Regions from separate parts of the Heyndrickxia vini genome, predicted to be linked through region 1. Evidence: riboswitches for the same ligand, from Rfam matches in the RefSeq annotation. Region 1 holds a riboswitch; the other holds the start of a gene.
What was found. Region 1 has a riboswitch for FMN ahead of I5776_RS08945 (ECF transporter S component). Riboswitches for the same ligand answer to the same signal wherever they lie in the genome.

Region 1 (3,423 bases):
AAAAAAGAATTTGCCAAAATCATTTACGATGAAACATTACGTATTGGAAGATTAGTTAATGAATTATTAGATTTAGCAAGAATGGAAGCAGGCCATATTTCACTATTTAGAGATGAAGTCCAGATTCATCCATTTATTGAAAGAGTGACGAATAAATTTTACGGGTTGGCAAGAGAGAAACACGTAAATTTATCTTGTGAATTGAATTCAACTACTGAGTCAATATGTTTGGATCCAGATAGAATTGAACAGGTTTTAACAAATCTTATCGATAATGCAATTCGTCATACATCAGTTAATGGATATGTAAAAGTCAAATTAGAGGATCATATTAGCGGAATTGAAATAATGGTGGAAGATAATGGGTCTGGGATTCCCGAAGAGGATCTTCCATTCGTTTTTGAACGATTTTATAAAGCAGATAAAGCAAGAACGAGAGGCAAATCCGGCACTGGATTAGGATTAGCAATTGCGAAAAATATTGTTGAAGCACATGATGGAAAAATATCTGTAAAAAGTAATGTTGGACAAGGGACGACATTTTCCTTCTTTATTCCTAAAAAACATGAAGAATGCTGACGAGAAATCTTGTTTCATGAGAAACATTTTTCGTTTAAATGAGTGGAAAAGCGCAAATTTATTGCGCTTTTTTTTTTTTTTTTTTTTTTTGTGTGTGTGTTTGTATAAAATTTCCTAAATAGCATAAAATAAGTTTTGCTCTAGCAAACTAAATATTGGCATTTTATTCTAAGCTTATTTCAATTCGATTACGTTTTGATTTCAAAAAATGGGCTTTGTTCTAAAAAAAAACAAGCAGTCATATTAGTTTTAGCAAGAGTTTTTATCTGAGGAGGAAAAATATGCTCGACTATTTAAAAAGAATACTAATAGTAGCTTTAATGGGATTTTTTGTAGGTTTAATTTTAATAGGTGGTAGAGCCCAAGCGGCTGAAAATAGTATAAATAAAGCAACAAATGAATGGATATTCCCAGCAAAAGGTGAAATATCCGATGTATTTGATTCGCGTGGAGGTATACATAAAGGATTAGATATTGCAGGAGAATTTAAATCAGATGTTTATGCAGCTGCAGATGGCGTAGTAGTGCGATCTTATTATTCAAGTTCATACGGGAATGTTATTTTCATTCACCATAATAATGGATATGAGACAGTTTATGCGCATTTGAATAAACGAACTGTTAACGAAGGTCAGAAGGTGAAAAAAGGAAATGTCATTGGGCTAATGGGTAATACTGGGCAATCAACAGGAATACATCTCCACTTTGAAGTGCATAAAGGTAAATGGAAAATACAAAAAGAAAATGCAATTGATCCTTTTGTCGTTTTTGGTAAAGGGGAAATTGGTCAATATGTCTTTTCTTTAAATCATGATCCTTATGGAGTTGTAGATGTATCGGGAAAATTAACAGAAAGCAAAAAAAAGGTACATATTACTGCAAAGCGAATTATTGAGGATAACATGGAAATACCTAAACAACTATCGCACCTGAAATATGAAAAACAAATCGCTAAGGATAAGGTGGAGAAGAAAGAAATATACGTAGTCAAGACCGGTGATACATTAAGTAAAATTTCCCGATCTTATCATGTTTCAATCCAACAATTACAGTCATGGAATGATTTAGAAGATGTAAACCTCATCCAACCAAAACAAAAAATAATAATAAAAGCAAATAAATAACGGTAAGAGAAGAATATAAAACTTTGAAATCAAACAAATGGCTTCACAAAATATTTTATTTAAGATATAATTTATATGTAAAAATAATATGATTCGTCTTCGGGGCAGGGTGAAATTCCCGACCGGCGGTAATGAAGCTATTTTAACTATGCTTTTTAGCCCGCGAGCCTAGAAATTTTAGGCAGGATTTGGTGAGATTCCAAAGCCGACAGTACAGTCTGGATGGGAGAAGATGGAGGTGCCGGTATTCAAAAAATGCAGGCTTTGGATAGTTATGTTCAAATTTATGTTTGAACCTATTCAAAAATGCACTTTTGAATATTTATTTGTGCATGCCATTAATTCTCCCTCAAGGTAATTTCCTTGGGGGTTTATTTATTGTATGCATAAGGTAACTTTCTTCTGACATGAGATGAATCTCAAAAGGAGAGAGAGATTTGAAAAAATTGAGTTTAAAAGCATTTGTTGGTCTCGCCATGTTAAGCAGTGTGGCATATGTTCTAATGTTCATTAAGTTTCCTGTACTGCCAGTCTATTCATATCTGACAGTCGATTTTAGCGATATACCAGCACTAATCGCTGCGCTAATTTTTGGCCCTATCGGAGCGATAATAGTTGAAATAATAAAAAATCTATTGGATTACTTAACACATATTAGTGATGTAGGACTTCCAATAGGAAATGTAGCAAATCTTATTGCTGGACTACTATTCGTACTTCCAACTTATTTTGTTTATAATCGTATGAAAACAAAAATGGGAATGACATTCGCACTAATTATTGGAACGATTATTATGGCTGTATTGATGAGTGTACTAAATTACATTGCCATTCTTCCCGCATACTTAGCATTAATGCATTTTGATGTTGGAAATGTTAAAGATTATATCGTAGCTGGTATCTTGCCATTTAATCTTATAAAAGGTGCATTAGTAACAGTAATATTTATGGTTTTATTTACAAAAATGCAAAAGTGGATTAATAAACAAGCGCAGATTAATAATATATAAAAAAAAGCAAGTGCATTAAATGCACTTGCTTTTTAGTCTTCGAATTTTAAAGGGTCACCATCAAAAGGCTCGTCTGCTACTTTTATTGAATCAGTAGGACAACCTTCAAAAGCGTCGATCATATCATCTTCTAAAATATCAGGAATTTCTATAACACCTTTATTTTCGTCTAAAATGACATAAGCGATTCCTTCATCGTCATAATCGTAAATATCTGGTGCTGCCGCTCCACAAGCACCGCAAGCAATACATGTATCTTGATCAACAATTGTATATTTTGGCATGTATGTGACCTCCTAATATCTATATCATTCATTTACCTTGTAATATCAACGTAAAATGACCATTACTTCCTTCATTATAATAAAACTCATCAAAGAACTTTTCAATAGATAAGGATTAAAATAAAGTTTTTAGTTTATTTATACGACTTTATTTGAAAGGAATAATACTAACAATAAACAGCACTTTCATGATAAAATTAGACATAAAAAGACAAAGGGGTAAAAACAAATGACGTTTTTACATGCCTTAATATTATTGATGTTAAAAAAATTAAATGGCTCCCGAACGGTTTTTTCAATTTTCCATTTGTTAAAAGGCAAAAAGTCTTCTCAAACAATCCAAGATGCTCATTTATTTAAAATCGGACCATTTTTTCAAATGTACCCACCTTTACAAAGAAGTACATTTGATCGTTTTGTACAAGA
Region 2 (3,423 bases), 1.3 Mb from region 1:
TTGAATCAAACATATCCATCACTCCTTATGCAAAGCCATTTTTTTGTAACAAGTCATAGGTTATTGATGTTTTATTTTCTTCCTGCGAATTCGAAAATCGAGAATGAACGAAATGTTCGATATATTTTCCAAGCATATCGCACTCGATATTAACTAAGTCACCTACTACTTTCTCACTTAGAATCGTTTCGGCTCGCGTATGAGGGATTAACGAAATCGTAAAAGTAGAATCGCTCACTACAAAAACCGTTAAACTAGTTCCATCAATTGCAACGGAACCTTTTAGTATCGTGTATTTGATTATTTCAGCATCTGCTTTGATTTCATAATATCGGGCATTACCAGCGTCTTTTATGTTCTTTACCGTTCCCACTCCATCCACATGCCCTGATACGAAATGGCCACCAAATCTTCCTTGCGGGGACATTGCTCGTTCAAGATTCACTGTTGATCCATTCTTTAGTTCTCTTAAACTTGTAGATTTAATGGTTTCAGGCATGACATCTAAATGAAATTCATCGTTTGAAAAGGAGGTAACCGTCAAGCATACCCCGTTAACGGAAATACTATCTCCATTGTGCATATCCTTCATTATTTTGTTAGCATGTATTGTTAATTCGACTGCTTGAGACGATTGTTTGATATTTTTCACACGACCAATTTCTTCGATAATTCCTGTAAACATATTCATTCACCACCTTTACACGGGAGTTGCCGTAATTCGAATATCTTTTCCAATCATTTTCACTTCGGTAATATCAACATTCGCGGCATCCTCTATTTCTGTGATTCCTTCACCGCTAAACGAAGTAGGAGCCGTTTTCCCTCCGATTAGTTTTGGTGCAATATAAGTTATCAATTGTTGAAATGCCCTTTCCTTTAAAAAGCTCCCATGTACTTCTGCCCCACCTTCGACGAAAATGGAGCATATTCCTTTTTCTGCTAAGATTTTTAGCATAGGTTTTATTTCTATCGTTTCTGTTTGCATATTAATGATTCGAACGCCTTTGTATTGATATGCAACCATTCGTTTCTCATCAACATGCATTCCCGTAATAATCCATGTTTCCGCATGCTGTTGATCGATTACTTTTGAATCGATAGGGGTTCGAAGGTGTGTATCAAGGATGATTCTTATAGGATTTTTCCCGCCACCTTCTAGTCTTGTTGTTAAACTCGGATTATCTTTAATAATCGTATTTACCCCTACTAGAATTGCATCGTGAATATGGCGAAAATAGTGGACATCCTCCCTTGCCTCCTGGCTTGTAATCCATTTACTACTCCCAGTTTTTGTTGCGGTTTTTCCATCTAAACTTGCTGCTGACTTCAATGTGACAAAAGGCAAACCTGTTCGGATGAAATGAAAGAATACTTGATTCAGTTGGATGGCTTCTTTTTCGAGTAAACCGACCTCTACATTTATACCAGCCGCTTTCATCGTTTCGATCCCTTTTCCGGCAACTTTCGGATTAGGATCTGTTGTAGCAATCACTACTCTTTTTATCCCCGATTCAATCAATAGCTTCGAACACGGAGGGGTTTTTCCAAAATGGCTGCAAGGTTCAAGGGTGACATACATCGTTGCGTCTTTTGTTCTCCCTTTAGCCATTTGAATAGCATGTACTTCTGCATGTGAATCCCCTGCTTTGACATGTGCCCCTATCCCGACTACTTGGTTGTTTTTTACAATCACAGCCCCGACTGTTGGATTAGGAGTGGTTTGACCTTTCGTACTTTTTGCAATATCAATGGCAAGCTGCATGTAGTATTGGTCATTCATTTTTCAAACTCCTTATCTTAATAAGAAAATAAAAAACCCCTAAAGAATGAATTTCTTCAGGGGTTACGTGTTTTTGGGTATAGGAAATAAAGGTGAAGAATAGACTCTTCCCTTTCCAAATTTATGTATAGTTAAAAAAGGTATGATATTGATCAAACCATTTTTTTACACATCAACAAAGAAAGGTAGAGAATTCCTCTTACCAATACTTTTTATTTTTTCCTTCTCCCATCCAGACTTTAACTGTCGGCTCTGGAGTTTCACCAGATCCACCGTTTAACAATTGTTAACCGGGTCACGGACTAAGAAGCATTGCAGCTTCATCACCGCCGGTAGGGAATTTCACCCTGCCCCGAAGGATAGTATTTATTTTAGTGACAATTATACAGAAAAAAAATAAATAAGCAAATAGAAGAATTTTTATTTTTTGAACATGTCGATGACGCTAGCGATATTTTCCGAACAATTTTTCAGATATTCATAAGCATTTGTCATGGCATCTTCGAGGGATGTAGCACCTGGGACAATTGAAAATAAGGCGTCGATTCCTTCTTCTCTTACTCTCCCATTTTTGTCTTCAATATATCCCGCGATTCCAATTACTGGAATCCCCTTCTTTTTTGCTAGTTTTGCAACCCCGATTGGTGTCTTGCCAAAGATGGTTTGTCCATCTATTTTCCCTTCGCCAGTAATGACGAGTTCCGCCCCTTCGAGATGGGTTTCTAGTTTCAATGTTTGAGTGATAATATCGATTCCCCGTTTTAATTCGGCATTGAAAAAGGCTAACATGCCGGCTCCCATTCCCCCTGCCGCACCTGCTCCCGGAACACTGTCAACGTTTTTATGCAGTTCTTTTTTTATGATGTCTGCAAAATGCGTTAAGCTTTTGTCCAAACGTGTGACCATCTCTTGTGTTGCACCTTTTTGTGGTCCAAAAATAGCAGATGCGCCGTTTGCTCCGGTTAATGGGTTGTCCACATCACATGCTACAATAAATTGGATATTTGATAATCGTGGATCCATTTGCGAAATATCAATTGTTTTTAAATCTGAGAGGGCACCGCCGCCAAAACTAATTTGTTCCTTTTGATTATTGAGAAGTTTTGCGCCAAGTGCTTGCGCCATCCCTGTTCCCCCATCATTTGTTGCACTTCCCCCTAGACCAATAATAATTTTTTTTACACCGTAATCCAGTGCTCTTAAAATAAGTTCGCCTGTTCCATAGGTTGTTGTTAAAAGTGGATTGCGTTTGTCTAAAGGAACATGATGAAGGCCCGAAGCGGCTGCCATTTCGATTACTGCAGTTTTTCCATCGCCTAGAAGACCGAAAAATCCTTGAACAGGTAACCCAAGCGGACCAGTAACCGTCTTTTCAATAATTTTTCCTTCTGTCGCATCAACGAGCGATTGAACCGTTCCCTCTCCTCCATCTGCCATTGGAAGTTTAATATATTCGGCATCCGGTATGACAGCAGAAAATCCTTCTTCAATTGCATTTGCTGCTTCTAAAGCGGTTAAACTCTCTTTAAATGAATCTGGTGCAATGACAATTTTCAATTTGGTCACTCCGATTTATTTTTTGTAAAATCTATAAATAACTTTATTTTCCTTTTTCTCATATGCATTTGGTGTGAACAATT

Region 2: it holds a riboswitch for FMN, as region 1 does, so the genes downstream of both, ribD (bifunctional diaminohydroxyphosphoribosylaminopyrimidine deaminase/5-amino-6-(5-phosphoribosylamino)uracil reductase RibD) here and I5776_RS08945 (ECF transporter S component) in region 1, are expected to answer to the same signal.

The regions. Positions count from the first base shown of each region.
Region 1 covers NZ_CP065425.1:1,790,460-1,793,882, forward strand. Annotated here, with positions in the region: gene I5776_RS08935 (ATP-binding protein) at 1-579, shown strand, start outside; gene I5776_RS08940 (peptidoglycan DD-metalloendopeptidase family protein) at 861-1,703, shown strand; FMN riboswitch at 1,795-1,941, shown strand; gene I5776_RS08945 (ECF transporter S component) at 2,141-2,713, shown strand; gene I5776_RS08950 (ferredoxin) at 2,746-2,997, opposite strand; gene I5776_RS08955 (YpbB family protein) at 3,227-3,423, shown strand, end outside.
Region 2 covers NZ_CP065425.1:3,051,945-3,055,367, forward strand. Annotated here, with positions in the region: partial or broken gene ribB (3,4-dihydroxy-2-butanone-4-phosphate synthase) at 1-13, opposite strand, end outside; gene ribE (riboflavin synthase) at 26-685, opposite strand; gene ribD (bifunctional diaminohydroxyphosphoribosylaminopyrimidine deaminase/5-amino-6-(5-phosphoribosylamino)uracil reductase RibD) at 701-1,783, opposite strand; FMN riboswitch at 2,000-2,147, opposite strand; gene I5776_RS15310 (glycerate kinase) at 2,204-3,340, opposite strand.